3 regions of the Streptomyces sp. NPDC048473 genome follow, and region 1 is predicted to be linked to each of the others. Evidence: riboswitches for the same ligand, from Rfam matches in the RefSeq annotation. Region 1 holds a riboswitch; each other region holds the start of a gene.
What was found. Region 1 has a riboswitch for cobalamin ahead of ACGFU7_RS00340 (cobalamin biosynthesis protein). Riboswitches for the same ligand answer to the same signal wherever they lie in the genome.
Positions count from the first base shown of each region.

Region 1 (7,388 bases):
TGCGCCCGGTAGAACAGCACGCCGACGGTCGGGCGGCCCTCGACGAACTCGCGGCTGCCGTGCAGGCCCCACTCGGGCATCTTCTGCGGCTCGGCGAAGCCGTGGCCGGTCAGCAGGACGGTGTCGGAGAGGAAGCGAGCCAGTTCGACGAGGTTTCCGGGGCCGCCCTGCACGAGGTAGCGCAGCGCCTCGGCGACCACACCGGCGGGTACGGACGACTCGGCCATCAGCTCCGCGTCCGGCACGGCCTCGCCGCCCAGCAGCACGGTCGGGATGCCGGACGCCTTGAGGACGGCCAGCCCGTCCTCCCAGGCGCGCTTGCCGCCGAGCAGGCGGACGACGGCGACGGAGGAACCCTCGATCAGCGCGGGGAGTTCCTCGTGGGCGTCGATGCGGGTGGGGTTGCCGATCCGGTACGGCGCGCCGGAGGCGCGGGCGGCGAGGAGGTCCGTGTCGGCGGTCGACAGCAACAGCACGGTGCTCATAGGGGCGTTCATGCGCGTGCTCCAGGTGCTCCGGGGGCGATGAAGGGAAGTCCTGACGGTGCGCCCGACTCGATGAGCCGCAGCAGCGCGTCGGTGTCCGCGTGTTCTTCGATGAGGTCGCCGAGGCGGTCGAGCTGTTCCTCACGCAGCGCGGCGAAGCCGGTGTCGGGGGCGGGGACGAAGCGCCGGCCGGCGGCCCGCGCGACCTCGGTCAGGAAGCGGCGGCGGAATTCGTCGCTCTCCAGCGAGCCGTGCCAGTGGGTGCCCCACACGGCGCCGACCCGGCAGCCGTCCAGGAACGGCTCGCCGCCGCGTACATCCGCGACGCCGTGGTGGATCTCGTACCCCTCGACAGGGGCGCCGAGCGCCTCGCCGACGGGGCGGGCGAGGGTCTTCTCGCGGTCGAAGCGGATGCGTACGGGCAGCAGGCCGAGGCCGTCGATGTGCCCGGCCCTCGACTCGACCTCGTCCTCGATGTGTTCGCCGAGGATCTGGAAACCGCCGCAGATACCGAGGACCGGCCGGCCCTCGGCGGCACGCCGCACCAGGGCGTCGGCGAGGCCGCGCTCGCGCAGCCAGGCCAGCGCCTTCACGGTGCCGCGGGTGCCCGGCACGATGACGAGGTCGGCGTCGGCCAGTTCCTCGGCGCGGTCCACGAACCGGACGACGACGCCCGGTTCGGCGGCCAGCGCGTCCACATCGGTGAAGTTCGACATCAGGGGTACGGCGCACACCGCGACGCGCAGTACGTCATCGCCGTGCGGCGGCGCGACGACCGATTCGCGTACGGCCCCGCGCAGCGAGACCCGCAGGCCGTCCTCCTCGTCGATGCCGAGGCCGTGGGCGAAGGGCAGCACCCCGTACGTCTGCCGCCCGGTGATCCCGCGCAGCATCTCCAGGCCGGGCTCCAGCAGCGACACATCGCCGCGGAACTTGTTGACCAGGTATCCCGCGATCAACGACTGGTCCTCGGCGTCGAGCAGCGCCGTCGTACCGAAGAACGAGGCGAAGACACCACCGCGGTCGATGTCACCGACGACCACCACCGGGAAGCGCGCGGCCCGTGCGATGCCCATGTTCACGATGTCCGTGCGCCGCAGATTGATTTCGGCCGGACTGCCCGCCCCCTCGCAGATCACTGCGTCATACGTGCCCCGAAGCTGCTCCAGACAGTCCACGACCGTGGAGAGAAGCGCTTCCTGCCTGCCCCCGTGGTAGCCGCGTGCGCTCATCTCGCCCACCGGTCTGCCCATCAGGACGACCTGGCTGGAGCGGTCGCTGCCGGGCTTGAGCAGGACCGGGTTCATCAGCGCGGTCGGCTCGACCCGGGCGGCCTGGGCCTGCATGGCCTGGGCGCGCCCGATCTCGGCGCCCTCGCGGGTGACGAACGAATTCAGCGACATGTTCTGTGCCTTGAAGGGCGCCACCTTCACGCCCCGGCGCACGAGCCAGCGGCAGATACCTGCCGTGACAACACTCTTGCCCGCGTCCGAGGTGGTCCCGGCGACCAGCAGCCCGCCGCTCATGTCCGTCTCCGTCCTGCGGCCTGAAGTCCTGTGACCTGAAGTCCTGTGACCTGAAGTCCTGCGGCCTGAAGTCCTGCGGTCTGAAGTCCTGCGGTCTGAAGTCCTGCGATCCGACGTCCCGCGATCCGTCGTGCGGCGAGGCCCGCACCCAGTCGTCCCGCCACGCACACGCCGAGGGTCAGCGCACTCACCCGGCGCGACAGCCGTACCGCGCGTTCGATGTCCTCGGTCTCCACCGCCCGGCCCGTCTCCCCGTTGAGTACGGGACGGTGCTCGACCCGGCCGCCGTACGCGAGGGTCCCGCCGAGCCGTACGCCGAGCGCACCCGCGAACGAGGCCTCCACCGGGCCCGCGTTGGGGCTCGGATGCTTGGCCGCGTCGGCCCGCCACGCCCGTACCGCTCCACGTGGCCGCCCCCCGGCGGCCACGGCGAGCAGGGCTGTGAGCCGGGCACCCGGCCAGCCCGCGAGGTCGTCGAGGCGGGCCGAGGCCCAGCCGTAGCGCCGGTGCCGGGGCGACTTGTGACCGACCATGGCGTCGAGGGTGTTGGCGGCCCGGAAGCCGACGAGCCCGGGCACACCGGCCAGCGCACCCCACACCAGGGCGCCGACCACGGCGTCCGAGGTGTTCTCGGCCACGGACTCCACCACGGCGCGGGCGATCTGCGGCCCGTCGAGAGACTGCGGGTCGCGCCCGCACAGATGTGGCAGCCGCTCGCGGGCCAGCTCGATGTCACCGGCGGCCAGAGCGCCGCCGATCGCCCGGGCCTCACGCCCCAGGGACGTACCGCCGACGACGGACCAGGTGGCGGCCGCGGTCAGTGCGACGGAGGCGGCGGGGTGGCTGCGTACGGCACGGGTGATCAGCGCGGCACCACCCGCGGCGCCTCCGGCGCAGACGAGTGTGTGCAGCGCGCCCCACCCGCGGTGGTCGCGCCACAGACGGCGCTCGACGCCCGCTGCGGCCCGCCCGAAGGCGGCGACCGGATGTCCCCTGCGGGGGTCACCGAGCAGCAGATCGCCGATCAGACCGGCCGTGGCGCCGTACGCGAAAATGCGGTCGGCACGCACGGCTCAACCGGCCGTTACGCCTCGAAGGACCTTCGTACAGGAGGCGGCTCTCGTAGAGAGCGCCACAGCAACGGACGCACGGCAGCCAGGCATGGCGATATGTCCTCACTCAGGGTCCGCGCCCTGGTTCGACGTGACCGGCGACGAGAGTCTCCTGGCTTCCGGATCCGCAGTTCCCCCGGCCTTCCAACCCGCTCGCGCGTGCCGTGACTTCCGGTGTGGGGGACTGCTCCCCGGTGACAGTGGCGGGACCGCGCCGGATTCGCACCGGACTTCCTCTGCTGTCGCCGTAATTGGCTCCGGCAGTCCACCACGCTCCGCGAACGCCCGTCAACTTGCCGTTGACCTGCGACGGTGCAGTGTGCTGAGCCCCACATCGGGCCGGGCACACCACGACGGACCGGACACACGAGATGTGTCCGGTCCGTCGGGGGAGTGCGCGGGGGAGGGCTCAGGCGACGATCAGATAGATCCCGTACGCGACCGCCGCCGCGCACAGCGCGAAGCAGGCGTACGCGCCGGCACGGGCCAGCAGCAGCGAGCCGCCGGAGCCGCCCTGTGCCGCCGGTTCGGGCTGCTTGGAGAGACCGACGATGCCCAGGGTGAAGAGACCCACCAGCGCGACGGTGACGACGAGGGAGACGCCGAAGACGGAGCCGAGGGCTGCCCAGTCGATGTTCATGCTGAATCCTTAGACGGCCTGATGAGGCGGCTGGCCTAGACGGTGGCCGGTCGCGCCGGGTCCTGGGTGGTTCCGGCCGGGGCCGGAATGGTGGTCTTGAGCTCCTGGGCCGTTGCCTGGGCCACGGTGGGCGGCGGGCTGACGGCGGCGATGGCCGTGGTGACGACGCCCGCGGGTTCGGCTTCGCCGTCCGTCGGCGCGACATCGCCGTGGCCGACCGGCTTGCGGCGCGACAGCAGCCAGATCGCCCCGGAGCCCGCGATCAGCAGCGCCGCGACGACGACGACACCCCAGGTGCCCTGCTTGGTGAGGAATTCCGCGCCCGCGCCGACCAGTCCCGCGGCCGGCAGGGTCAGACCCCAGGCGACGAACATCCGGGTGGCGGTGGACCAGCGGACCACGCCGCCCCGGCGGCCGAGGCCCGCGCCCATCACGGCGCCGGAGCAGGACTGGGTGGTGGAGAGGGAGAAGCCGAGGTGCGAGGAGGCCAGGATGACCGTGGCCGCACTGGTCTGGGCGGCGAAGCCCTGCGGCGGCTTGAGCTCGGTGAGGCCGCTGCCCATGGTGCGGATGATGCGCCAGCCGCCCAGGTAGGTGCCGAGTGCGATGGCCGTACCGGCACAGACGATGACCCAGACCGGCGGGTTGGAGCCGGGGTGCAGGACGCCACCGGTGACCAGGGCCAGGGTGATGATGCCCATGGTCTTCTGCGCGTCGTTGGTGCCGTGGGCGAGGGAGACCAGTCCGGCCGAGGCGATCTGACCGGCGCGGTAGCCCTTGGCGGTGGCCTTCTCCTGGGCGTCGTTGCGGATCTTCCCGCTGATCCGGTACGTCAGTCTGGTGGCCAGCAGCGCGGCCAGACCGGCGACGATCGGGGCGGCGAGCGCGGGGAGCAGCACCTTGGTGACGACGGTGCCGCCGTTGACCGACGACCAGCCCGCCGACATCACCGCTGCGCCGATCAGTCCGCCGAACAGAGCGTGCGAGGAGCTGGACGGAAGTCCGACCAGCCAGGTCAGCAGATTCCACAGGATGGCGCCGACGAGTGCCGCGAAGATGACTTCTGTCCGCAGCCCGTCCTCGTTGATGATCCCGCCGGAGATCGTCTTGGCGACCTCCACCGACAGGAACGCGCCGACGAGGTTGAGAACGGCGGACATGGCCACCGCTGTCTTCGGTTTGAGTGCGCCGGTCGAGATGGTGGTCGCCATCGCGTTGGCGGTGTCGTGGAAACCGTTCGTGAAATCGAACACTAGAGCTGTCACGATCACAATCGCGAGTAGCAGCGTGATGTGTTCCATTTACCCAGGCAATCGTTCGACGTCATTGGCACGTGGACCGTAGGCAACCTGAATGAACGGAAGATGAACTGGACAGGGCGTTGTGGTGACTCAAGTCGGGGTGGGGTCGTTCCGTTTGTCCTCCGCGGGGCGGGGCGGGCCGGGCGTGGGGCCGATTCGGGCCCGATTCGGCCCCACGCCACCCCTTTTGTGAACTTCTCCGGTTTGTGACTTATCCGACCGATCGCATGCCTGTTCGCCTCCTTGACTGGAAGGATCTCCATATGAGCGATCAGCAGCGGGACGCGATCGAACGTGCCTGGGACGGTGTCGTCGCCACCGCCCGCAGGACGGCGGCGGACGGCCTCGTCGTCGGAACCTCGGGAAATGTGTCGGCACGGGTCGGCGGGACGGTCCTGGTCACCCCGAGCGGAGTGCCGTACGACCGGCTCCGCCCCGAAGACGCCGTCGGCGTCGATCTGGAAGGCAACCGCGTCCTCGGCGAACTGGCCCCGACCAGCGAACTCCCGCTCCACCTCGCGGTCTACCGGAGCAGCGACGCGGCCGCCGTCGTGCACACCCACGCGGTGCACGCCACGGCCGTCTCCACCCTGGTCCCCGAGGTCCCGTCGGTCCACTACGCCGCCGCCATGCTCGGGGGCCCCGTCCGGGTAGCGGCCTATGCGCGCTACGGGACCGAGGAGCTGGCCGAGAACATGCTCGCCGCTCTGCAGGGCCGTACGGGCTGCCTGCTCCAGAACCACGGAACCGTGACCTACGGAGCGACCCTGGACGAGGCGTACGACAGGACCGCCCAGCTGGAATGGCTCTGCCGGCTCTGGCTCACCGCGAGCTCTGTCCCCGGACACTCGCCGACGCTGCTCTCCCCGGCCCAGCTGCGCGATGTACAGGAGGCACTGAAGGGATACGGACAACCGGACCGACCCGACCCCGGCGGGTCCTTTTGACTCGAACATCCCGTCGGCCGACCCGTCTGATCCGTCCGCCCCGGCCCCGGCACCGGACGGCCCCCGTCCGCTGGCAGGGGGTGGCGCACCCCGCGACACTGAAGCCGTGCGCCCGGCAACAGTCACGGCAGCAGCCGTCACCACGATTCTCGGCGTCGGTGCGGCAGCGGTCGCTGCCGGCCGGTACGCCAGCGACGCCGTTCTCAGGGCGCCGTCCGGACGGCCACTCCCCGCCGACCGCAGACTCACCGTGCACGCCACGGCGGCCGGGCAGGTCACCCTGACCCGCTCCTTCGCCGCCCTGCGGCCCGGTACGTACGGACTCGTGGGCGACGACGTCCACGCCGTCGTGGGGCCGGTGATCGAACACGCCCACCACGCTCCGGACACCGTCGTCCGCAGACTGGAACGCGTCAACCGCGGCAGCCTGGAAACCGGCGCCAAGGTCCGTATCACCCCGCAGCTGCACAGCGGCGATCCCTCCTCGGCCCTCGGCCTCGATCACAAGGAAGTCGAGGTCCCCGGCGAACTCGGCTCCCTGCCCGCCTGGTTCCTGCCCGGCCCCCGCGACACCTGGGTCATCACCGTGCACGGCCTCGGCACGACCAGGGAACACCCCCTGAACGTCATGGAGTTCCTGCACGATCTGCGTCTGCCCGTGCTGGACCTGGCCTACCGCGGCGACGCCGGAGCTCCGCGTTCCCCGGACGGCCTCGCCCACCTCGGCGAATCCGAATGGCGCGACCTGGACGCGGCGATCCGCTTCGCCATGCGGTACGGAGCCGAGAAGGTCGTCCTGCACGGCTGGTCCACCGGCGCCTCGATGGCGCTGCACGCGGCCGTCAACTCCGCGCTCCGCAACCGGATCTGCGGTCTCGTCCTCGACTCCCCGGTCCTGGACTGGGCCACCACGCTGCGCGCCCTGGCCGTCGCCCGCGGTGTCCCGACGGCGCTGCTGCCGCTCGCCGTCCGCGCCGCCCAAGGACAGACCGGGCTGCACGGCGCCCGGCTCCTGGACAGCTCCCTCGCACCGGCGCTGCATGTCCCGACCCTGATCTTCCACGGCCCGGACGACACCCTGGCCCCCTGGCAGCCGTCCCGCGATCTCGCCGCCCGCCGCCCGGACCTGGTCGCCCTGCGCGCCGTACCGCAGGCTCCGCACGCGGCGATGTGGAATGCCGACCCGGTCCACTACGAAGAGGCCCTGCGCCGCTTCCTCACGCCCCTGATGTGACCTGATGCGAGGGATCGGCCGATTGGTTCCGGGCCCCGCCCGCCGCCCCCTCCACTGCGAATTCGGGTTCCGTTTGGGCTTTCGGGCCGTCAGGGGCAAGACTGCTCCCCGTGACGTCCCGTACCCCGCGCGACTCCAGGCTG
Region 1 covers NZ_JBICXE010000001.1:61,312-68,699, reverse strand. Annotated here, with positions in the region: gene cobN (cobaltochelatase subunit CobN) at 1-485, opposite strand, end outside; gene ACGFU7_RS00345 (cobyric acid synthase) at 494-2,011, opposite strand; gene ACGFU7_RS00340 (cobalamin biosynthesis protein) at 2,008-3,081, opposite strand; cobalamin riboswitch at 3,229-3,361, opposite strand; gene ACGFU7_RS00335 (hypothetical protein) at 3,533-3,763, opposite strand; gene ACGFU7_RS00330 (anion permease) at 3,799-5,064, opposite strand; gene ACGFU7_RS00325 (class II aldolase/adducin family protein) at 5,328-6,011, shown strand; gene ACGFU7_RS00320 (alpha/beta hydrolase) at 6,118-7,245, shown strand.

Region 2 (7,388 bases), on a different contig from region 1:
GAGGTGTACGACGTCCGGCTGGCCGAGGCCGAGGAGACCATCGAGACCTCGCTCGCCACCCCGCGCGAGGCCGGACTGCTCGGTACGGATGTGGGCCTGCCGATGCTGATGCTGTCCCGGCACTCGCTGGACGGGCGGGGCGAGCCGGTGGAGTGGGTGCGGTCGGTCTACCGGGGCGACCGGTATAAGTTCGTGGCGCGTCTGAAGCGGCCGACGGACTGATCCCGAGTGCGCCGGCCGACTGATTCCGGCCACCGCACCCGTACGCACAACCGTCGCGGCCCCCATGGAATCCACTACTCCACGGGGGCCGTTCGCGCATCTTGGTACAGACCAACTTCCGTACGTTTGACGGCATTCCGAACATTCGCGCCCGCTCGCGAGACCGTTGCCGGACCGCAATGCGGACAGGGGGTGACGGTGACCGGAAGCCTCCCCTAGATTTCGTGCGCATTACACCAGGTGATCAGCGAGGGGACGGAGTCGCCGCATGCCAGCAGACCCAGAAGGAAAACCACCCACCGTCACACCTGTACGGGTGGTCATCGCCCTCTGTCTCATCGCGCCGTTCGTGGCGATGCTCTGGGTGAGTTCGTACGCGAAGGTGGACCCCACCTTCATCGGTATTCCGTTCTTCTACTGGTACCAGATGCTCTGGGTGCTGATCTCCACCGCGCTCACGATGACCGCGTACAAGCTGTGGCAGCGTGACCAGCGCTCCCGCAAGGGGGGTGCGTCCGCATGAAGGACGGCGTGAACGGCGTCGCGCTCGGCGTCTTCATCTTCTTCTTCCTGGCCGTCACAGTCGTCGGCTTCATGGCCGCGCGCTGGCGGAAGGCCGAGAACGAGGCCAGCCTCGACGAATGGGGTCTGGGCGGACGGTCGTTCGGCACCTGGGTCACCTGGTTCCTGCTCGGCGGCGACCTGTACACCGCGTACACCTTCGTCGCCGTTCCCGCGGCGATCTACGCGGCGGGCGCGGCCGGCTTCTTCGCGGTGCCGTACACCATCCTCGTGTACCCGCTGATCTTCACCTTCCTGCCGCGGCTGTGGTCGGTCTCGCACAAGCACGGGTACGTGACCACCTCGGACTTCGTCCGCGGGCGCTTCGGCTCGAAGGGGCTTTCGCTGGCGGTCGCCGTCACGGGCATCCTCGCCACGATGCCGTACATCGCGCTCCAACTCGTCGGCATCCAGGCGGTGCTGGACGTGATGGGCGTCGGCGGCGGCGAGAACACCCACTGGTTCGTCAAGGACCTGCCGCTGCTGATCGCGTTCGCGGTGCTCGCCGCGTACACCTACTCGTCCGGTCTGCGGGCGCCGGCACTGATCGCGTTCGTCAAGGACGGGCTGATCTACCTGGTCATCGCGGTGGCGATCATCTACATCCCGATCAAGCTCGGCGGCTTCGACGACATCTTCGCCAAGGCCGGCGAGGCGTTCTCGCAGAAGAATCCGGCCACGGGCGCACCGCGCGGCGCGCTCGCGCCGGGTGAGGCGGGCCAATGGGGCTACGCCACCCTGGCGTTGGGCTCGGCACTGGCGCTGTTCATGTATCCGCACTCGATCACGGCGACGCTCTCCAGCCGCAGCCGCAATGTGATCCGGCGCAACACCACGATCCTGCCGCTGTACTCGCTGATGCTGGGTCTGCTGGCACTGCTCGGCTTCATGGCGATCGCCGCCGGGATCAAGGTGGACAACGGGCAGTTGGCCATCCCGCAGCTGTTCGAGAACATGTTCCCGGACTGGTTCGCGGGCGTCGCATTCGCCGCCATCGGCATCGGCGCGCTGGTGCCCGCCGCGATCATGTCGATCGCCGCGGCGAACCTCTTCACCCGCAACATCTACAAGGACTTCCTGAAGCCGGACGCGACCCCGGAGCAGGAGACCAAGGTCTCCAAGCTGGTGTCGCTGCTGGTGAAGGTCGGCGCGCTCGCCTTCGTCCTCACCATGGACAAGACGGTCGCGATCAACTTCCAGCTGCTCGGCGGGATCTGGATCCTCCAGACGATGCCGGCCCTGGTCGGCGGCCTGTTCACCCGCTGGTTCCACCGCTGGGCGCTGCTCGCGGGCTGGGCGGCCGGCATGGTGTATGGGACGGCGGCCGCGTACGGGGTCGCCAGCCCGACCCAGGCGCACTTCGGCGGGTCGTCCAAGGAGATCCCCGGCATCGGTGAGATCGGTTACATCGGTCTGACCGCGTTCGTGCTGAACGTGGTGGTGACGGTGGTGCTCACCTTCGTCCTGAACGCCGTGAAGGCACCCGCCGGGATCGACGAGACCTCCCCGGCCGACTACACGGCCGACGCGGGCGACCCGGGCGTCCGGGCGGAGCTCCCGCCGGCCACGGCGGGGGCACCGGGCGGCGGCCACTGACGGCCGCTCCCAAGACCGCTCCCACGGCCGGATGGCGGCCCGTCGAGCCCTTCTCACCGGGGCGCGACGGGCCGTTCGTCTGCTCCGATAGGGGATCGCACGGCTTGTCCCGCCGGCTCGGCTTCCGTTGCGCGACACAACATGTGGGGGCTGCCTCATCGGGCGGCCCCCACATGTATGCTCGTGCTCGCTGTCGCCGCAGGGGAATCCGGTGCGAATCCGGAACTGTCCCGCAACGGTGTGTTCGGTGTGCTTTTGCGCACCCGGGAGTCCGAAGACCTGCCGACAGTGCGTCCGGCTCGACCGAACCGGATGCCAGACGTCCGGGCCTCGCGGAGGGCCGGTGGACGCCGTGCGCAGCGCCGCCCTTCCCCGGGCATCGCCCTGCCCGGCTCCCCGCTCCCGCCGGCCCCGAGCCGAGCGAGGGATAGCCCCAGTGACCATCGCGCCAGCCGATCCGGTTTCAGTGGCCGATTCAGCCGAGTCCACGCACGCCACGACCGACGGGCCCGGGACCGCACTGCTGCGGACCCTGACCGACCTCACCGTCGATCTGCCCGACACCGACCCCGGTCGCGTCGCCGCCGCCGCGCTGCGCGGCCGTAACGCCCGGTCGGACGAGGCCGAGCTGCGCTCGCTGGCCACGGAGGCCGCCGCGGGGCTGATCTCCGAGGACCCCGCCTACTCCCGGCTCGCGGCCAGGCTGCTGACCCGCATCATCGCGGACGAGGCGGCCGGCCAGGGCGCGGTCTCCTTCTCCGCCTCGGTCGCCGTCGGGCACCGCGAGGGCCTGATCGCGGACCGTACCGCCGAGTTCGTCGCGCTGCACGCGGCCGCCCTCGACACGCTGGTGGAGCGTTCGCTCGCCGACCGCGCCGACGACCGCTTCGGTTACTTCGGGCTGCGGACCCTGCACAGCCGCTATCTGCTGCGCCACCCGCTCACCCGCCAGGTCATCGAGACGCCCCAGCACTTCATGCTGCGCGTCGCGGCCGGGCTCGCCGAGGACGACTCGAAGCGCGCCCTGGACGAAGTCGCGGCGCTGTACGGCCTGATGAGCCGGCTCGACTATCTGCCGTCCTCGCCGACTCTGTTCAACTCCGGCACCCGGCACCCGCAGATGTCCTCCTGCTATCTGCTGGACTCCCCGCTCGACGAGCTCGACTCGATCTACGACCGCTACCACCAGGTGGCGCGGCTCTCGAAGCACGCGGGCGGCATCGGGCTCTCGTACTCCCGCATCCGAGCCCGCGGTTCGCTGATCCGTGGCACCAACGGGCACTCCAACGGCATCGTGCCGTTCCTGAAGACGCTCGACGCCTCCGTCGCCGCCGTCAACCAGGGCGGCCGGCGCAAGGGCGCCGCCGCCGTCTACCTGGAGACCTGGCACGCGGACATCGAGGAGTTCCTGGAGCTGCGCGACAACACGGGTGAGGACCAGCGGCGTACGCACAACCTCAACCTGGCGCACTGGATCCCGGACGAGTTCATGCGCCGGGTCGACGCGGACGGCGACTGGTCGCTGTTCTCGCCCGCCGATGTGCCCGAGCTGGTCGACCTGTGGGGCGACGAGTTCGACGCCGCGTACCGGAACGCCGAGGCCAAGGGGCTGGCCCGCAAGTCGATGCCGGCCCGTGAGCTGTACGGCCGGATGATGCGTACCCTCGCGCAGACCGGTCAGGGCTGGATGACGTTCAAGGACGCCTCCAACCGGACCGCGAACCAGACCGCCGAGCCGGGCCGCGTCGTCCACTCGTCGAATCTGTGCACCGAGATCCTCGAAGTCACCGATGACGGCGAGACGGCGGTCTGCAACCTGGGTTCGGTCAACCTCGGCGCGTTCGTCGCCGACGGGACCATCGACTGGGAGCGGCTGGACGCCACCGTCCGCACTGCCGTGACCTTCCTCGACCGGGTCGTCGACATCAACTTCTACCCGACCGAGCAGGCCGGCCGCTCCAACGCGAAGTGGCGCCCCGTCGGCCTGGGTGCCATGGGTCTCCAGGACGTCTTCTTCCAGCTGCGGCTGCCGTTCGACTCCCCCGAGGCCCGCGCGCTCTCCACGAAGATCTCCGAGCGGATCATGCTCGCGGCGTACGAGGCGTCCTGCGAGCTCGCCGAGCGCTCCGGCCCGCTGCCCGCCTGGTCCCAGACGCGTGCCGCGCGCGGTGTGCTGCACCCCGACCACTACGACACCGAGCTGAACTGGCCGGAGCGCTGGGACGCGCTGCGCGCCCGGATCGCGAAGACCGGGATGCGCAACTCGCTGCTGCTCGCCATCGCGCCGACGGCGACGATCGCCTCGATCGCGGGCGTGTACGAGTGCATCGAGCCGCAGGTCTCCAACCTCTTCAAGCGCGAGACGCTCAGCGGTGAGTTCCTCCAGGTCAACGCGTATCTGGTGGATGAGCTGAAGCAGCTCGGCGTGTGGGACGCGCGGACCCGTGAGGCGCTGCGCGAGGCGAGCGGTTCCGTGCAGGGCTTCGCCTGGATCCCGGAGGATGTGCGGGCGCTGTACCGCACGGCGTGGGAGATCCCGCAGCGCGGTCTGATCGACATGGCGGCGGCCCGTACGCCGTTCCTCGACCAGAGCCAGTCGCTGAACCTGTTCCTGGAGACGCCGACGATCGGCAAGCTCTCCTCGATGTACGCGTACGCCTGGAAGCAGGGGCTGAAGACGACGTACTACCTGCGCTCGCGCCCGGCGACCCGGATCGCCCGTGCGGCCTCCGGACAGGCAGCGGCCGCCGCCCCCATTCCCGTGCAGCAGGCATCGGCTCCCGACGCGGACGCGATCGCCTGCTCCCTCGAAAACCCCGAGTCCTGCGAGGCCTGCCAGTAATGAGCTCCACCAACTCCGACAAGAACCTGCTCGACCCGGGCTTCGAACTCACCCTGCGGCCCATGCGCTACCCGGACTTCTACGAGCGCTACCGCGACGCGATCAAGAACACCTGGACGGTGGAGGAGGTCGACCTCCACTCCGACGTCGCCGACCTCGCCAAGCTGTCCCCCGGCGAGCAGCACATGATCGGCCGGCTCGTCGCGTTCTTCGCGACGGGTGACTCGATCGTCTCCAACAACCTCGTGCTGACGCTGTACAAGCACATCAACTCCCCCGAGGCGCGGCTGTATCTGTCGCGGCAGCTCTTCGAGGAGGCCGTGCACGTCCAGTTCTATCTGACGCTGCTGGACACGTATCTGCCCGATCCGGACGACCGCGCGGCGGCGTTCGACGCGGTCGAGGAGATTCCGTCCATCCGTGAGAAGGCGCAGTTCTGCTTCAAGTGGATGGATTCGGTCGAGAAGATCGAGCGCCTGGAGACGAAGGCCGACCGCCGTCGCTTCCTGCTGAATCTGATCTGCTTCGCGGCGTGCATCGAGGGGCTGTTCTTCTACGGCGCGTTCGCGTACGTGTACTGGTTCCGCTCGCGGGGTCTGCTGCACGGTCTCGCCACGGGCACCAACTGGGTGTTCCGTGACGAGACGATGCACATGAACTTCGCGTTCGAGGTCGTGGACACCGTCCGCAAGGAGGAGCCGGACCTCTTCGACGACGAGCTCCAGCAGCAGGTCATCGACATGCTGAAGGAGGCCGTCGAGGCGGAGCTGCAGTTCGGCCGCGATCTGTGCGGCGAGGGTCTGCCGGGCATGAACACCGAGTCCATGCGCCAGTACCTGGAGTGCGTGGCCGACCAGCGGCTCACCCGGCTGGGCTTCCCGACGGTCTACGGCTCCGAGAACCCGTTCTCGTTCATGGAGCTGCAGGGCGTGCAGGAGCTGACGAACTTCTTCGAGCGCCGGCCGTCCGCCTACCAGGTGGCGGTGGAGGGCTCGGTCGCCTTCGACGACGACTTCTAGATCCTGGCCCAGCTTCTGAGGTGGGGGCGCCGCGTGGCCGTGATCGGCTGCGCGGCGTCCGCCGTTTCCGGGGGCGCGTCCCCCCGCTCCCGTTCCGCCTCCCGCAGCTCGCGGTCGATGCGGCGCTCCCGGGCGAGCCCGAGCAGGGTGGGCAGCAGGACGAGAGCGAAAAGTACGGCTATGCCCAGGACGTTCGGGAATGTGTTCATGGCTCTACTCTCGTCCGTGCGGACGAATTCCGGCAGTGGCAGGACTGTCATAGAGCATCGAATTACTGCCACACTGGCTCCATGCTGAACAATGTCGCCGCCCTGCTGCTCGACGAGGTCCACCCCTTCGAACTGGGCGTGCTGTGCGAGGTCTTCGGCCTCGACCGCAGCGACGAGGGCCTGCCGGTCCACGATTTCGCCGTGGTCTCCGCCGAGGGCCCGGTGCTGCAGACCCATGCCGGGTTCACCATCAGTACGCCGCACGGCCTCGACCGTCTGGACGAGGCCGACCTCATCGCCGTGCCGGCCGGCAGCCACTTCATGCAGCGGGACTACCCCGAAGAGGTCCTCGACGCCCTGCGCCGGGCCGTGGACCGGGGCGCACGCGTACTGAGCGTCTGCTCCGGCGCGTACGTGCTCGGCGCGGCCGGACTGCTGGACGGCCGCCGCTGCACCACCCACTGGCGCCACGCCTCGGAACTGGCCCGTCGCTTTCCCCGGGCCGTCGTCGAACCCGATGTGCTGTACGTGGACGAGGGCCCGGTCATCACCTCGGCGGGCACGGCGGCCGGGATCGACGCCTGTCTACATCTGGTCCGGCAGGCGTACGGCCCCGATGTCGCCAACGCGATCGCCCGCCGCATGGTGGTGCCGCCGCACCGGGACGGCGGGCAGGCGCAGTACATCAAGCGGCCGCTGCCCCGCACCCGGTGCGACACGGTCGGCGAGGCGCTGGTCTGGATGGAGCGCCACCTCGACCAGGAGATGACCGTCGAACAGCTCGCCGTACAGGCGCACATGTCGCCGCGCACCTTCGCCCGTCGCTTCCAGCAGGAGACGGGCACCACTCCGTACCGCTGGCTGCTCCGCCAGCGAGTGCTGCTGGCGCAGCATCTGCTGGAGACGTCCGATGAAACGGTGGACACGATCGCCGGGCGC
Region 2 covers NZ_JBICXE010000005.1:353,118-360,505, forward strand. Annotated here, with positions in the region: gene ACGFU7_RS12075 (GntR family transcriptional regulator) at 1-222, shown strand, start outside; gene ACGFU7_RS12080 (DUF3311 domain-containing protein) at 491-745, shown strand; gene mctP (monocarboxylate uptake permease MctP) at 742-2,379, shown strand; cobalamin riboswitch at 2,544-2,681, shown strand; gene ACGFU7_RS12090 (ribonucleoside-diphosphate reductase subunit alpha) at 2,816-5,221, shown strand; gene ACGFU7_RS12095 (ribonucleotide-diphosphate reductase subunit beta) at 5,221-6,240, shown strand; gene ACGFU7_RS12100 (hypothetical protein) at 6,237-6,449, opposite strand; gene ACGFU7_RS12105 (GlxA family transcriptional regulator) at 6,531-7,388, shown strand, end outside.
Region 2: another riboswitch for cobalamin. It lies ahead of ACGFU7_RS12090 (ribonucleoside-diphosphate reductase subunit alpha); the one in region 1 lies ahead of ACGFU7_RS00340 (cobalamin biosynthesis protein).

Region 3 (7,388 bases), on a different contig from region 1:
GCTGCCACCGACGAAGCGCCGAGCATGTGGCGGCCGGCCTCCACGGGCGGGGAGGTTGCAGCGTCCATCCGGGTGAGGCGCGATGGAAATCGGACGCGCCTTCCCTGATGGACCCAGCCACAGGACGCGCCCGGGCGAGGAGGAATCGGTCATGGGAGCCGCTGACGGCTTCACGGATTCCGGAGAGCTCGACGGCCTGACGGTGTACGACACCGCGGGCGAGAAGATCGGCAGTGTGGGGCGGGTGTATGTCGACGACAACACCGGCCGCCCGGACTGGATCACGGTGAAGACCGGCCTGTTCGGTATGAAGGAAAGTTTCGTGCCTCTTGCCGGAGCCCGTCGAGTGGGCTCCGACCTGCACATCTCGCATCCGAAGGACCGCGTCAAGGAAGCCCCCCGGGTGGACGCGGACGCGCATCTGTCCGTGGCGGAGGAGGAGGAGCTCTACCGCCACTACGGCCTCGCCGGGAACACCACCGCCAGGCTCGGCGGCCAGGCGGGCACGTAACCACAACGGCGTCCGGGACCGGCACCACGGCCATGGGCGCGGCCGGGGCCGCTGGAACCGGGGCCATGGGCGCGGCGGGCACCGGACGCACCACCGGGACCGACCAGCCGGCCATGGCCGGCACCTCCGGCTCCGGTACGGGCACTTCCCGCACCACATCGCGCACGACCGGCATGACCGGCACCGGAGCTGGGAGGGGCTCACGGCAGCTGCCACTACGGCCGCATCTGCCCCACTGGTCCCATCGGCGGCCGCAGCTTCCGCTACGGCCGCTCCGGCAGGAAGCGCACCGAGGGCCTCCCGTCCGGTCCGTCCGGAGTGACTCGCGCCCTGACCCGGTAGACGTCGGCGATCAGTGCCTCGGTGATCACTTCCGTCGGGGACCCGGCGGCCACCACCCGCCCCTCCCTCATGACCACGATCCGATCGCAGAACATCGCGGCCAGATTGAGGTCGTGCAGAGCGATCACACCGGTGAGTGGCAGCGAGGTGATCAGCGACAGCAGTTCCAGCTGGTGCTGGATGTCGAGATGGTTCGTCGGCTCGTCGAGCAGCAGCTCACGCGGCTGCTGGGCCAGTGCGCGCGCGATCTGGACGCGTTGGCGCTCGCCTCCGGAGAGGGTGTGCCAGGACTGGTCGCCGCGATCGGCGAGACCGGTCCGCTCCAGGGCCTCGCGCACCGCGTCGTCGTCCGCCCGGCCTGGCGCCGACCAGGCCCTGCGGTGCGGGATGCGCCCGAGGCGCACCACGTCCAGGACGCTCAACTCGACCTGGGTGACGGCATGCTGGTCGACCACGGCGACCCGCTGGGCCACGGTCCGGCGGCCGATCTCGTCGAGCCGTCGGCCGTCGAGGGTGACCACACCCGTCTCCGGGGCGAGGACTCCTGCAAGCACCCGCAAGAGGGTCGACTTGCCTGAGCCGTTCGGCCCGATCAGCCCGACGGTGGCGCCGGGCGGCGGGGCGAGATGGACCCCGTCGAGGATGAGTCGGCCGCCGGCCTCCCGGCTGACCCGCTCGGCACGCAGCCCCTCGGTGGCTCCACCCGTCATGTGATCCTCCGGGTGCGGTACAGGACCAGGACGAACGCGGGCACGCCGATGAGTGCGGTGACGACACCCACCGGCACCTCCTGCGGGTCGAGGACCGTCCTGGCGAGGGTGTCGACCCAGACCAGGAACACCGCCCCGGCCAGGGCGGTGACCGGCAGCAGCCGCCGGTGCCCGGAGCCGGCGAGCGCACGGGCGGCGTGCGGCAGGACCAGACCGACGAAGCCGATGGCCCCGGCGGAGCTGACGAGCGCGGCGGTCAGCAGCGCGGTCGTGCAGAGCAGCACGATCCGGGTGCGCGCGACATGGACGCCGAGGGTGGCCGCGGCGTCCTGGCCGAAAGCGAAGGCGTCGAGCGTACGGGCGTGGCCGAGGCAGATCAGCAGCGTCACGAGGAGAACGGCGGAGCAGATCCACACATCGGTCCAGCCGACCCCGCTGAGCGAGCCGAGCAGCCAGAACAGCACCCCGCGGGTCTGCTCGGCGTCGGCGGAGGTCATCACGACGAAGGAGGTGAGCGCGGAGAACAGCTGCATGGCCGCGACACCGGAAAGGACGACCCGGTCGGTCGTGCCGCCCAGGGTGTGGCTCAGCAGCAGGACAAGGGCGAACGAGCAGAGCGCGCCGATGAACGCGCCGGTCGAGATCGACACCGCTCCCCCGCCGACGCCGAGGACGACGACCACAACGGCGCCGGTCGACGCACCGGAGGAGACGCCGAGGACGAACGGGTCGGCGAGCGGGTTGCGGAGCAGGGACTGCATGACGGTTCCGCATACCGCGAGCCCGGCGCCGCACACCGCGGCGAGCAGGGTGCGCGGCATGCGCAGGTTCCAGATGATGCCGTCCCGGATCGGGGTGAGGCGTGAGTGGCCCCAGCCGAGGTGGGAGGCCACCGTGGACCAGACGTCGGCGACGGAGATGCGGGCGGGGCCGATGGTGACGGCGACCGCGACGGACAGCACGAGCAGCGCGACGCCGAAGACCCATAGGGCCCCACCGGGCAGCTTCCGTACACCCGTTCCGCCGCGCACGGTCGATTCCGAAGCCCGCGGCACATCCACCGCCGTGGCCCGTTCGGTGTCCGTCACCCCGCGAGCCCGAACGCGCGCAGCCCGGCGGCGACGCGTTCCACACCCTCGACCGTCCGGATGGACGGGTTCATGGCCTGGCCGCTCAGCAGGACGTACCGCTTGTGCCTGACGGCGTCCATGTTCTTCGTGACGGGGTTGGACTCCAGGAATTCGATCTTCTTCGCGGCGCTCTCGGCGGTCTGTGCCTTACGGGTCAGGTCGCCGATGACCAGGACGTCGGGGTTGCGGTCGGCGACGGTCTCCCAGCTGATCTGGGGCCATTCCTCACGGGTGTCGTCGAAGACGTTCTTCGCTCCGAGTTCTCCGGTGATGATGCCGGGTGCTCCGCAGCAGCCGGCCAGGTACGGGGCCTTGGAGTCGGAGAACCAGTAGAGGAGGGTGGCGTCGGAGGCGTCGACACCCTCGGTCGCCTTCTTCACCCGGGCCCGCAGCTGCGCCACGAGCGTGTCGCCGCGCTTCTGCACGCCGAACACCCTGGCCAGGTCGCGCACTTCGTCGTAGACGCTGTCCATGGTCAGTGGCGCGGTACGGGCTCCGTCGCCGCCGCCGCTGTTGTCCTTGCCGGTGCAGTCGGCGGGCGAGACATAGGTGGGGACGCCGAGTTCCTCGAACTGTTCGCGGGGTGCGACGCCGCCCTTGGCCAGGGTCGACTCGAACGACGCGCTGATGAAGTCGGGTTCCTGGTCGAGGACCTTCTCCGACGACGGCCGGTTGTCCGCGATTCTGGGAACCTCGGCGTTGGCCTTCTCCAGGCCCTTCATCACCGGGTCGGTCCAGGTCGCGGTGGCGGCCAGCCGGTCGGCGAGGCCGAGGGAGAGCAGGATCTCCGTCGATCCCTGGTCGACCGAGACGGCGTGGTGCGGTGCGGCTTCGACGGTGACGGTGCGTCCGCAGTTCTTCAGCGTCACCGGGTATCCGTCGGCGGAGTCGGACTTCGCGGCGGATTTGCCGGTTCCGCCCCCGCAGGCGGTCAGCAGGATCAGTCCCGCCGAGAGCAGGGCCATGGCGCGGACAGGGCTGGCTATGGACGGCACGGAGTCCCTCTGCGTCTTGGGACTCATGCGCGGAGCCCGTTGTACGGAGCCCTGCGCCCAGTACCGGGTCGCAGGTGCCAGCAGGTCTTCGGACTCGGGTTCCTACGGACGGGACGCCTTCCCAGGACACCCGAGGGTGGTCCCAGTGGCCGTGGCCCCGCCCGTCCCCCTCACCGCTGCGCGTCAGTTCCGGATTCTCACCGGATTCCCTGACCCCTACGTGGAGTTTGACTGGCCCCGGCAAGTTATCACGAGCCTCTGCGCAGCTCATGGGCGGTGTGGCCGGTGGTACGCCGGGCTGTGCTCCCGTCGCACCACCCGCCTGATGCCTACGGACGCTGAAGAGCGATCACGGCGTTGTGTCCGCCGAAGCCGAAGGAGTGGCTGACGGCGCGCCGGATGGGCTGCCGCAGCGGTCGCTCGGTGACGCAGTTGATGTCGAACTCGGGCGCCGGGGCGTCCAGGTTGGCGATCGGCGGTACGACGCCGCGTTGGAGCGTCAGGACGGTCAGTCCGGCCTCGATCGCTCCGGCCGCCCCCATGCAGTGCCCGAGTACGCCCTTCGGGGCGGTGACGGGCGGCCGGTGCGGGTAGACCCGGCTGATGAGGGCGGCCTCGGTGGCGTCGTTGACCGGTGTCGCCGTGCCGTGTGCGTTGACGTGCTCGACGTCCTCGGCCGCCCAGCCCGCGTCGCGCAGCGCGGCCTCGACCGCCGTCTGGGCGACCGCGCCGGACGGGTGCGGGCTGGTGGGGTGGTGGGCGTCGGTGGTGGCGCCGGTGCCCGCGAGCAGTGCCCGCGGCGCGGCGCCCCGGGCGTCGGCGTCGTCCGCCCGTTCCAGGATCATGACGGCGGCGCCCTCGCCCATGACCAGCCCGGCACGGTCGGCCGCGAAGGGCCGGCACCGCCTGGCCGGGTCGCCGTCCGCCCGGGCCGCGGCTCCGGACCGGGCGAACCCGGTCATGGCGACCGGGTAGACGATCGATTCGGTGGCTCCGGCGATCGCGATGTCGCACTGCCCGGTGACCAGCAGATCGCGGGCGACGGACAGGGCGGTGGCGCCGGACGAGCAGGCGGTGCACGGTGCCAGGCTGGGACCGGTGGCCCGCAACTGGATGGCGATCTCGGCCGCGGGCATGTTCGGAATGGTGAGCAGGATGCCCGCCGGCGAGGTGGCTTCCGGTCCGTGCCGGTCGAGCACGACGGCCTGCTCGGTCAGTGCGGCGGAACCTCCGCTGCTGGTGCCGACGACCACCGCGACCCTGCTGCCGTCCCACTGCGCCGGGTCCAGTCCGGCGTCGGCGACCGCCTCCCGGGCGGCGAGAACGGCGAACTTGACGTATTTCCCCATCCGGAAGGACGTACGGCCGCCGATCGCGGCGTCCAGATCGATCCCGTCGACCGTGCAGGCGAAGTCGATCTCGCACCCTTCGAGTGCCGCGACGGTACGCACCGGCGAGACTCCGGCGCACACACCTTTCCAGGTGGATTCGGTGTCGTTGCCGACCGGGGTGATCATTCCCAGGCCTGTTACGGCAATCGCGGGCTTGTTCATCGGGCGTTGCTCGTCGGTGCCTCGCCGCCCATCAGCACCCCGCTGCCGGCTGTCACGTCGATGTACCGCGTGATGTCGGCCAGGGTGGCGTCCTTGGGGAGCTTGTCGAAGTCCCCGTCGCCGCCCAGCGTCTCCCTGATGAGGACGGCGAACTCGGCGACGGCGAGGGAGTCCATATCCAGGCTGCCCATCGTGGAATCCGGGCGGATCTCGGCGACGGGCACTTTGAAGGTGTGCGTCAGAACCTCGGTGATCTTGGGATGAATCGCACTCATGAGCTTCCTCTCCATCATTCGGTACGGCTGCCGGGGACGGCGGGGGCACCGTCCCGACGCCGAATCAACTGGGTGACGTGTCTCCAGTTACGCCTTGTGCCGAACCGATTCGCCACCGCCCTGCCGCGGTCGCGTGCACCACCTGGCCAGGACGGCTGCCGTACCCCAGAAGACCAGCAGCACAACGCGGACACCGAGGGCCCCGGCCACCTCCCGTACCCGCTGCGCCCAAACGACTGTTCCCGTCCCTGTCACGGCCCTCACCGCTCCCCCGGGGCCGTCGCCCGGTCCCCGTCCGACTGCCAGGCGGCCGCCGCATCGTCGTACGCATCGACGTAATCGGCCCCCGCGATGGGCCAGTCGGCGAGCAGTTCCTGGGGCAGCGCGAAGGAGTCGGCGAGGGCGGGCAGATGAGCGGCGACGGCGGTGATCAGCTGTTCCAGGACTTCCGGCAGTCCGTTGACCTGATCGGCTGTCAGATGCCCTGCGGCCAGCAGATCACCGCTGTTCCGGGCGATCCGGTCGAGTGCGAACAGCCGCTGCAGCTCGGCCAGTCGCTCACGGGCGGGCCCGTCCGGAAGACCGGCCACCGCGTCCGTGTACGCCTCGGCCGCCTGCCGGTGGGCATGGGCCTCGACGCCGAGAAGGGCGGGACCGGATGCGGCGTTCCACCGCTCCAGCGGGTCACCGTGCGGTGCGCTGGCCATCCGTTCCCTGGCCCGGCCGAACCAGATCTCCTCCAGCGCCGCCAGGAGCCTGCCGACGAACCGGGGGTCGGTGAGATCGCCGGATTCGCGGCCGAAAGGAGCGTCGTACGCGGCCGGTTCGGTGGAGAAGAGCATTTCCGCAGCCGCCTTGGCGTGGATGGCCAGGTTGTCGCCCTCGGCAGTGATGGCGCCTTCCACTCCGGTGAGGAGTTGGCTCATGCCGTTGTTCTCCAGGAGTGCCTGGGCACCGCACCGTTCACGGCATTCGACGATCACTGCCCTGGCCTGCCAGGTGATCCATCCCTTGGCGACGGCGACCAGCCGCTCCGCCTCCTCCGTGCCCGTACCCGAGCCGTCCTCCCGTCGCTCCCAGCGGTCCAGGGCCCTGCGGTGCAGGAGGCTCATCGCGAAGACGGTGGCCATGGCCCGGGCGAGCGGGCCGTGGTGGCTGCGGTGGTCGATCACCGGTACCCGGCGCGATCCGCGGGGCCCGGAAATGTACCGGTGGCCGCCGTAGCGGACGGCGACGGCGAGCGTTGCGCGCGCGGAGCCGACCGCGCAGGCGCTCATCGAGATCTTGCCGGAGGTGACGCGCCCGATCGACGCGAGGAGGCGACGCCTGCGGTTGCCGACGGCGCTGCTGAACTCGCCGTCGTCGCCGATCCGTCCGTGGTCCCCGCCGAGCAGCGCGTCGCGCCCGACGAAGACCTGGTCGAAGGAGGTCAGGCAGTGGTCCACCGGGCTCCCCATGCGTGCGGGAAGTCTGCGGACCCGTACACCGGGCAGGGCCCGTACTGCATCGGTGAGCGGTACGAGGAAGAGGAAGACCCCTTGATCGGCGCCGTCGACGAGCAGACGCGCAGCCACAAGACCGGTCTTGGGGCCGCCTGCCGGACTGGTGTTGGGCATGAATTTCTGGGCGCCGGCGTGCGGTGTGCGGAGCACAAACCCGTCGCGTTCGCGGTCATAGTCGGCCGTGGTCTCGACGGCCGCCGCGTCGTTGCCGTGCGCCACCTCCGTACAGAGAAAGGTGCCGGTACTCCGCAGCCGGAGGAAGTCCGACAGATCGCGTCGGCCGTCGCCGTCGTGGTCGAGGAGGCTGCCGAGAAAGAGGTTGTAGTGGATGCCCGCCACGGTGGTGAGGGCCGGGTCGACCGGGCCGAGC
Region 3 covers NZ_JBICXE010000026.1:85,763-93,150, forward strand. Annotated here, with positions in the region: partial or broken gene ACGFU7_RS32335 (PRC-barrel domain-containing protein) at 152-705, shown strand; gene ACGFU7_RS32340 (ABC transporter ATP-binding protein) at 775-1,563, opposite strand; gene ACGFU7_RS32345 (FecCD family ABC transporter permease) at 1,560-2,594, opposite strand; gene ACGFU7_RS32350 (ABC transporter substrate-binding protein) at 2,648-3,715, opposite strand; cobalamin riboswitch at 3,750-3,939, opposite strand; gene ACGFU7_RS32355 (beta-ketoacyl-[acyl-carrier-protein] synthase family protein) at 4,018-5,241, opposite strand; gene ACGFU7_RS32360 (acyl carrier protein) at 5,238-5,516, opposite strand; gene ACGFU7_RS32365 (acyl-CoA dehydrogenase) at 5,777-7,388, opposite strand, start outside.
Region 3: another riboswitch for cobalamin. It lies ahead of ACGFU7_RS32350 (ABC transporter substrate-binding protein); the one in region 1 lies ahead of ACGFU7_RS00340 (cobalamin biosynthesis protein).